DNA from 4 places in the Micromonospora sp. WMMC273 genome. Region 2 is predicted to be linked to each of the others. Evidence: riboswitches for the same ligand, from Rfam matches in the RefSeq annotation. Region 2 holds a riboswitch; each other region holds the start of a gene.

Evidence for each region. A riboswitch is a leader RNA that binds a small molecule or an ion and turns the genes downstream of it on or off. The one in region 2 is predicted to bind cyclic di-AMP.
Region 1: linked by a shared signal. The riboswitch ahead of O7611_RS28995 (C40 family peptidase) and the one ahead of O7611_RS00810 (coiled-coil domain-containing protein) in region 2 are both predicted to bind cyclic di-AMP.
Region 3: linked by a shared signal. The riboswitch ahead of O7611_RS14865 (LysM peptidoglycan-binding domain-containing protein) and the one ahead of O7611_RS00810 (coiled-coil domain-containing protein) in region 2 are both predicted to bind cyclic di-AMP.
Region 4: linked by a shared signal. The riboswitch ahead of O7611_RS07800 (C39 family peptidase) and the one ahead of O7611_RS00810 (coiled-coil domain-containing protein) in region 2 are both predicted to bind cyclic di-AMP.

Annotation. Positions count from the first base shown of each region.
Region 1 covers NZ_JAPZBE010000001.1:6,232,831-6,234,996, forward strand. The annotation lists gene O7611_RS28990 (N-acetylmuramoyl-L-alanine amidase) at 1-414, opposite strand, end outside; cyclic di-AMP (ydaO/yuaA leader) riboswitch at 653-787, shown strand; gene O7611_RS28995 (C40 family peptidase) at 801-1,835, shown strand; gene dcd (dCTP deaminase) at 1,885-2,166, opposite strand, start outside.
Region 2 covers NZ_JAPZBE010000001.1:153,446-155,611, forward strand. The annotation lists gene O7611_RS00810 (coiled-coil domain-containing protein) at 37-1,065, opposite strand; cyclic di-AMP (ydaO/yuaA leader) riboswitch at 1,070-1,200, opposite strand; gene O7611_RS00815 (YibE/F family protein) at 1,355-2,166, opposite strand, start outside.
Region 3 covers NZ_JAPZBE010000001.1:3,172,041-3,174,206, reverse strand. The annotation lists gene O7611_RS14870 (LLM class flavin-dependent oxidoreductase) at 1-615, opposite strand, end outside; cyclic di-AMP (ydaO/yuaA leader) riboswitch at 787-932, shown strand; gene O7611_RS14865 (LysM peptidoglycan-binding domain-containing protein) at 931-1,575, shown strand; gene O7611_RS14860 (YbaB/EbfC family nucleoid-associated protein) at 1,761-2,166, shown strand, end outside.
Region 4 covers NZ_JAPZBE010000001.1:1,622,390-1,624,555, reverse strand. The annotation lists gene O7611_RS07800 (C39 family peptidase) at 177-1,010, opposite strand; cyclic di-AMP (ydaO/yuaA leader) riboswitch at 1,216-1,358, opposite strand; gene O7611_RS07795 (hypothetical protein) at 1,667-2,166, opposite strand, start outside.

The DNA of each region.
Region 1 (2,166 bases), 6.1 Mb from region 2:
CGAGGCGGGCGGCAGCGGGGTCTCCCGCTCCGGCGCGGCGGCGGTGGCCGGGTCGAGCTTCAGCGGCCGGGAGTCGTCGCCGCGCGGGTCCTCGTCCTCGTCGACGTGGGCGCTGCCCGGCATGGCGAGGATGTGCGCGGCGTCGGTCAGGTGCATCGGGCCGTAGCCGCCGCTCGTGCTCGGCTGCCCGGGGTGGGTGTCCCAGCGGGACTCCAGATAGGAGACACCGAGCAGCACGTTCTGCGGCACGCCGTACTCGGCCGCCGCGGCGGCGTATTGTTGTTGCCTGTCGCTCGCGGGCGCGGACGTGTCCGGCGCGGCGGTCACCGGGCCGGTCGTCGCCAGCGCGGTGGCTGTCGCCACTGCGGCGGCGAGCAGTATCCGTCTGCCCGACGGCGGGGCGGAGAGGTGCATCGAACCTCCTGGACAGGGATGGGTGTCACTGCGTCTCCACCCTCACTCCGCACACCCGCGGGGGTCAATACCTTTCCAGCGAGTAATCAGCCTTGAAAGAAAATTTCACCTCCGCTCCGGGTGCGGCCCTTCATCGCGTACGGAGTGTCACGTCGCTGGAAGTTGCGGATCGATAACGGTGGTCCTTACTCTGGTGAATCGTCGGCCGCACGTCTCACCGTCCAACCCGGTCGGTGACGGTCCGACACCGCCGAGTCGCCTCCGGGCGAGCCGGGGAACCAGGTACCTGGGGTGAATCCGCAGCGATGCGGTAGGGCGGCTCCCTTCCCGCCCGAATCCGTCAGCTAACCCGGTAGGCGGTACGGAAGAAGGAGTACGGACGCCCGGTGGCACTCCATGCCCCGCGGCCGTCGTCGAACCGGTCCACCGACCGGTCCAGCGTCGCGCCGCGTTCCCGCTGGTCCCGCTTCACCACCGCCCTCGCCGCGCTGGTCGGCACCGCAGTCGTTCTGACCGGCGGCGCCACTGCGGCACACGCCGAACCCTCGGTCGCCGAGATCGAGGCCCAGATCGACCGCGACTGGAACAAGCTCGAACCGGTCATCGAACAGGTCAACGCCGTACGCGAGCAGCTCGCCGCGCGGCGCAAGCAGGCCGACGCGCTCGGCCGGCAGATCGCACCCCTCCAGGCCCGGGTGGACGCCGCGCTCGGTCAGGTCGGCGGACTCGCCGCCGACGCCTACAAGGGCGACAACCTCTCCACAGTGAACGCGCTGCTGGGCAGCCGCTCACCCGGTGACCTGGTCACCGGCCTGGAACTGCTGGACCGCTTCGCGCACCGCCAGCACGAGCAGGTGCGCTCCGTCGCCGCGCTGCGCGACGAACTGGCGGCGAAGAAGAAGCCGCTGGACGAGATGATCGCCGGGCTGGCCCGTACCGAGGCCCAGCTCGCGGCGAAGAAGAAGCAGATCGACGCCGAGATCGCCAAGCTGGAGAAGCTGCGGCTCAAGGTGTACGGCAAGGGCGGCGGCGGCCCGCTGCGCCCGGCGCCGTGCCCGGCCGGCTACCCCGGCGGCCCGGCCGGGGCGGCGGTCAAGTTCGCCTGCGCCCAGATCGGCAAGATCTATGTCTGGGGCGCGGCCGGGCCCGACCACTTCGACTGCTCGGGCCTCACCTTGGCGGCCTGGGCCAAGGGCGGGGTCTCGCTGCCGCACAGCGCGCGCCAGCAGCACGGCGTGACGAAGCGGATCAGCCGCGCCGAGCTGCGCGCCGGTGACCTCGTCTTCTACTACAGCGACCTGCACCACGTGGCGATGTACGTGGGCGACGGCTGGGTGGTGCACGCCTCCCAGTCCGGCAAGCCCATCACCATGAAGCGGGTCGACGACGGCGACATCAACAGCTACGGCCGTCCCGGCTGAGGTCGTGGCCCGGGGCTCCGCCGGTGACGGCGGGGCCCCGGCCGTGCCGTCAGCGCGTCGGCCAGGTGCGCCAGCTCTGCCAGGACCGGCTCGGCGTCGGACCGCGCTGCCCCTGGTAACGCGAGCCGTAGACGGCCGAGCCGTACGGGTGCTCGGCCGGCGAGGAGAGCCGGAAGATGCAGAGCTGGCCGATCTTCATGCCCGGCCAGAGCGTGATCGGCAGGTTCGCCACGTTCGACAGCTCCAGCGTGACGTGACCGGAGAAGCCGGGGTCGATGAAACCGGCTGTCGAGTGGGTCAGCAGCCCCAGCCGCCCCAGGCTCGACTTGCC
Region 2 (2,166 bases):
GCCGCCCTCGGGCGGCCCTTTTTCGTGGTGCCCGGATCAGAGCAGCGACATGTGGACGTGGTCGGTGTGGTTCGACGGCCCGCTGTACGAACTCCAGCCGGTGGCCGGGAACCAGATCTGCCGGTTCCAGATGACGTAGTAGATGCCCAGCCGGTCGGCGTTGCGGATGAGGAACGCGGCCACCTCGTTGCCGTACCGGCGGGTGTCGTTGTTGTGCCAGGGCGCGAAGCCGCTGTTCTGGAGCGACCAGTCGCACGCCTTGCCCTTGGGGTGCTCCCACGGCCCGCCGGGCCGGTAGCAGCCCACGAAGCGCTTGAAGCCGGCGCGCCGGACCTCCTTGTACGCGTGCAGCGTGCGCGGCGTGACGCAGCCCGAGGTGGTCGGGTCGTCCTCGCTGCACGACTCGGCCTTCCACCCGCCGTCGGAAGTGCGGCCGGGAGCGATCTTGGCGACCGGTGAGGTGGCGGAGACCAGGCCGCCGGTGAAGCCGAGACCGCCGACGAGCTTCAGTGCGCGCTCGGCCTGCACCTTCTCGCGCTCCATCGCGTTCTTCTGCTTCTCCTGCTCACGCACCTCGGCGTCGAGCGCGATCTTGGCCTGCTCGGCGCGGGTCTTGACCGCGTTGATGGCGGCCAGGCGCTGCGCGTTGAGGAGGTTCAGCTCGTCCAGGGCGTTGACCCGGCGGACGAACGAGTCGGGGGAGTTGCTCTCCAACAGCATCGCCATCGCACCCATCCGGCCGGTCCGGTAGGACTGGGCGGCGAGCTGGTTGACCTGCGGGCTGAGCGCGTCGAGTTCGGCCTGTGCCGTCTTCACCTCGGCCGCCAGCCGCCGCTGGCGGTCCTGGGACTTGGCGAGCTTCGCCTTGGCCTGGAGGAAGTTCCGGTTGGCGGAGTCGATCGCCTCGGTGATGAGTGGCGGATCGCCGTCCTCCTCGTGGCCCGAGGGGGTGCCGGGGGCCGCCGCGGCGGGGGCCGCGGTCGCCGGGTTCGGGCCGGCCAGCACTGCTAGCGAGGCCAGCACGGCCACCACGGGTGTCAGCCAGCGGCGCAGGGGTGCCGTCACAGTGTTCCCTTCCGTCGGCCGCCGACCGGGTTAGCTGACGGGTTCGGGACGGAAGTGGCCCCTACCGCTGTCGCGGATTCACCCCATGTACCTGGTTCCCCGGTTCGCCCGTGGGCGATTGGGCGGCGGCACCGCTGGCGCCGGTGCGCGCCTTCGGCGGTGACCGGCAGCGAGGTTACCTGACAGCACTCGTGAGGATCTACGTCCGGAAGCCGACCAATAGCGAGATTTCGCCGTGGCACACCGTGACCAGCGTCGCGTTTAGATTCGATGGTCACGCTGCGGAGTGTCACCATGCGGCCTCCGTACTCTTCCCGCCGCCGAGCGCCTCCAGTGCGTCGTCCCGTCCGGCCGGCGGCCGGGGCGCGGCGGGCGCCGGCTCCGCGCCGGGCGAGCGCCGCCCGGCGGTGGTCACGATCGCGGCCAGTCCGGTCGTCAGCGGTACGGCGGCGATCAGGCCGAGCGTCGCCACCGCGCTGCGGACGATCTCCTGGGCGAGGAACTCACTGGTGAGGATCTCGCTCACCGGGCGGGAGTCGGCGACCAGGAGGAGCAGCAGCGGCAGTGAGGCGCCCGCGTACGCCAGCACGATGGTGTTGACGGTGGACGCGATGTGGGCCCGGCCGACCCGGGTCGCGGCCCGGTAGAGCTGCCGCCGGGACAGTCCGGGGTTGGCGTGCGCCAGTTCGGTGACGGTGGCCGCCTGGGTGACCGTGACGTCGTCCAGCACGCCCAGCGAGCCGATGATGATGCTGGCCAGAAGCAGTCCGTGCAGGTCCACGCCGCCCTGGAACATGGACAGCGTGGTGGCGTCCTCGCTGCCGAAGCCGGTCAGGTGGGTGGCGGACGTGGCGAGCAGGCCGAGCACGCCGGTGACCACCAGGCTGCCGAGCGTGCCGAGCACCGCGACGGACGTCTGTGCGGTGATCCCGTGGGTCAGGTAGAGCACCACGAACATGATCAACGCGGCGCCGACGATCGCGACGAGCAGCGGCGGCTGGCCGGCGCCGATACCAGGCAGCACGAAGCCGAGCAGGATGGCGAAGCTGGCCACCAGGCCGCCGAGCGCGGCGAGCCCGCGCCACCGGCCGAACGCCACGA
Region 3 (2,166 bases), 3.0 Mb from region 2:
CTCGTCGGGGCCCTTCGGCAGGTACGACAGGGACGGCAGCCAGCCGTCCGCGGCGCGGCCGACCAGGCGCAGCATGCGCGGCTTGTACGCGCCGACCCAGATGCCCACCGGGTGCGCGGGCGCCGGGCCACGCTTGGCGCCGACCACCCGGTAGTGCTCGCCGTCGACGCGGATCATGCCGCGACGGTCGGTGTCCCAGACCTCGCGGATCACCCGGATCGCCTCGTCGAGGGCCTCGACGGCGGCGCCGGGGGACAGGCGTCGCCCGCCGGCCGCCTCGATCGCGTCCCAGAACGCGCCCGCGCCGAGCCCGAGCTCGACCCGGCCGCCGGTGAGCAGGTCCAGGCTGGCGACGCTGCGGGCCAGCACCACCGGCTGGCGCAACGGCAGGTTGAGGACGTTTCCGGCCAGGCGGACACGTTCGGTCGCGGCGGCCACGTAGGACATCAGCGTCCAGGTGTCCAGGAAGCCCGGCTGGTAGGGGTGGTCCTGGAACGTGACCAGGTCCAGCCCGACCTGCTCGCAGAGCCGGGCCAGCGCCACCACCTGGTCGGGCTGCGCGGCGGCGGGGGTGATGAAGCCGCCGAAGGTCAGCTCGTGTCCGTGATCGGTCATCCGTCAAGCCCTCCCGTGATCTTGCCTGGCCCTGCCACCGTAGCGCCGCCGCCGGTCGCCCGGCCGGGTGAAGAGCGTCACAAGAAGTGGACGATCGTCGCAAATCGCTCCTAGCGTCGGTTTCGTTCGCAGACGCGGACACCGAGTGCCGGAAACGCCAAATCCCGCCGCCGGCCCCGGTAACCGAACCTCGTGCGGGAGCGGGGGAACCACACGTTCCACGGTGCATCGTCACCTCGGGGTGAAGCCGCCACCGGCGGCCGGGCTCCTCGGCCCGAACCCGACAGCTCACCTCGTCGGCGTGGAGGAATCCACATGGCAACTGAATACTCAGCCCGAAGCCGCCGTACCGCTCTCGGGGCGGTCCTGGCCGGCGCCGCCGTCGGCGCCGCGACCCTCTTCGGCCCGGCCGCTCCGGCCAGCGCGGGCGTCAACTGGGACGCGGTCGCGCGCTGCGAGTCCGGCGGCAACTGGAAGATCAACACCGGTAACGGCTACTACGGCGGGCTCCAGTTCTCCCGCGCCACCTGGAACGGCTACGGCGGCCAGAAGTACGCCGCGCGCGCCGACCTGGCCAGCCGGTCCGAGCAGATCGCCGTGGCGGAGAAGGTGCTGCGCGGCCAGGGCATCGGCGCGTGGCCGGTCTGCGGCAAGAAGGGCGGCTCGGCGAGCGCGGCGACCCGGTCCGAGCGGGCGACCACGAAGGCGGCACCGAAGAAGGCGGCGCCGAAGCGGGCCGCCGCGACGAAGGCCGCGCCGGAACGCGCCACGACGAAGGCGGTGCCGCGGCCGTCCTCCGCTGCCGGGACGTACGTGGTCCGGCGCGGGGACACGCTGTCGGAGATCGCCGTGGCGCAGCGCGTCGACGGCGGCTGGCGTGCCCTGCACGAGCGCAACCGGGCAGTGGTCGGCGACGACCCGGGCCTGATCTTCCCCGGTCAGCAGCTGCGCCTGCGCTGACCTCGTCCGAGCGCCCGGCCGGTTCGCCCCGGCCGGGCGCTCGGCCGTCCGCGACACGCCGCGTGGCCGGTGTCCGGCCTGCTCGCGGGGCCGGGACGCGACCCGGACCGGCCGGTGACCGCGATTCGTCGGAGCCGGTTGCTAGGGTCACGCATGCTCGGCTAAGACGTGAAGAAAGCGCGGATATGACCAACGACCCGTTCTCGGCGGCCGCGAGCATCGACGAGCTGCTGACCCGCACGCAGCAGGCGCTCACCGCGATGCGCTCCCGGGCCTCGGCGCATGCCGACGGCGAGCCGGGTGAGCTGCTGTTCGCCGAGGGCACCGCAGCCGGCGGCCGGGTTCGCGCGGTCGCCGTCCAGGGTGGCCGGCTCGAGTCCGTGACGATCGACCCGGAGCTGGCCGGCGAGCCCCTCGACGTCCTCTGCGGACACCTCATCACCGCCGCCAACGCCGCGCTGTCCGAGCTGGACGACCGGGTCAGCGCGTCGGCCCGGGCCGACGCCGACGCGCTCGCCGCCCGCCTCGGCAACATGGGCGACCAGGCCGAGCTGTTCGGCCGCGCGATGCACGAGGCGGCCGCGCGGATCC
Region 4 (2,166 bases), 1.5 Mb from region 2:
CCACACGCCGCCCTCACCCTCGATCTTGGAGTTGTGGCACCTTCCATAGCGGGCGAGCCGGGCATACTGGGTGCCACAAGTCCAAGACCGGCGCGCCAAGACGGCGTGAGGGCGGGGGCGGGACGAGGAAGGCCGGCGCCCCGGGTGGGGTGCCGGCCTTCGGGTGTGCGGGACGGTCAGGCGGAGTAGCCGCGGCTGGCGATCCAGTGCGCCAGGTCGATCGTGGTGACCCAGTACGACGGCAGCGACGGGTCGGCCGAGTCGGCGATCCGCACGGTCCGGCCGTCGTCCTTGTAGCCGACCACGGCGACGTAGTGGCCGCCCGGGAACGAGTGCCAGCCGCCGTTGGTGTCGGTGGCCGTACCGGCGACGTTCGCGACGACCCCGCGGCCGTTGCTGATCGCCTCGACCACGTCGGCCTGGAGGCGGTCCATCTGGGCCGGGGTGGCCGAGCCGGGAATCATGCGGGTCCGGTACGGGTTGCCCTTGACCTGCTGGTTGAGCACCCGGGTGGTGTCCTCGGCGGAGTTGGTGCCCATCTCGGTGGTGCCGAGAGGACCGGCGAGCGCGTCCTGGCTGCGCTCGATGCCGGCGGCGCTGAGCGCGTTGCGCACGGCGGCCGGGCCGCAGTAGAAGTAGTTGATCTGCGCCTGGTAGTCGTAGTCGAGCGACTTGCTCGACGGCGGCTTCGGCTTGGCCTTGGGCGTGGTGTCCGGGTCCGCCGTGGCCTTCGCGGACGGGGAGGCGCTCGGCGACGCGCTGGGCGCGGCGGAGGCGCTGGGCGGTACGGCGATGCGGGCCTCGCCGCGGCTGGCGGGCTGCTCGCCGAGACGGGCGGAGCCGAGGTCGGCGACCGCGGCGGTGTTCTCCTGGACCGGGGCGTCGTCACCGGCGGTGGCGACGGTTCCGGCACCGGCGGCCAGCACGAGCGCGGCGGCCGATCCGGCGATGATCTGGTACGGGCGTTCGGTGACGATCCGTCGCAGCTGACGCTTCAGGTGGTGCTTCACGAAATCCTCCACGGGGCGTGAGCGGCGCACGCCGGCCCGGCACGCGGAGGAACTCACACGTGCTGGCGGGGCCGGATGGCCGGGGGATCGGGAACGCCCGTGATGCCGGGCGCCCAGGGGGCGGTTGCCGGTCGCGCGTCAGGCGCGCGCGGGCACCGCTTCGCCGTGGAGGCGGGGGGACGATCGAGGGGTGGGCAAGAGGGGTTGCTCCTTCCGTGGCCGCCGACCGGGTTAGCTGACGGATTCGGGCGGGAAGTACGCCCTACCGCGGGCCGTGGGCCCGCGGATTCACCCCGATGGTGCTCATGGGTCCCCGGTTCGTGGAACACGATTAGGCGGGTCGGTGCGGCGTCGCCGTCGGCGATCGATTACCGCATCGGACGCGCCGACACTACCGGTGGGTATGTCCCATGCCAAGCGCTCCCACCTGCGTAAACGTGATCCGCGGTAACGGATTTCGGAACACCCGGTTACTGACTTCGCTCAATGGGACAAGCAGTTTCGACGGCGCCCGGCGGCGGAAAGCGGACAGACGGCGAGCACCCGACCGGCAATCGCGGGACTCGATGACCCGTTCTGCGCCCGGCGCCCGTTTCGGCGGCCCGGGTGACCGGGCTCACCATATTCCGGGTAACGATTCGGTCGAGACGGTCGTCTCAGCCGACCCGGGCCGGGCGCCAGCGGGCGTTGCGGACCGTCGCGGCCACCGGCACGGCGCTCGCCGTCGCGCTCCGGTACGCCGGGGCGGGCCGCAGCGCGGCGGTGGCCGCGTACGCCTCGGCGGCGAGCGTCCGGGCGGCCTCGGCGGCCAGTTCCGCGTCCCGCCAGGCCGTCCGCTCCCGCGCGGCGGCGCTCTCCCATCCGGCCCGGCGCCCGTCCCGGACGGTGCGGGCCAGCAGGATCTCCTGCTCGGCCGGGTGCCGGCGGGGATCCCATCCGTTGCGGCGGGCCAGCACGTTGGCGAGCTGACGGGCGGTCAGGTCGCCCCGCCAGTGCGCCGTCATGGCGGCGTGGTGCAGCCAGCGCTCCCGGGCCGCGTACTCGGCGGGGGTGCGCGGCGTGCGCGGGGCGGGCAGCGCGGCGGCACCGGCGAGGCGGCGGGCGGCGGCGTCCGCCTCGTCGTACGCGGTCCAGGCCCGGTCCGCCTCGTCCTGCG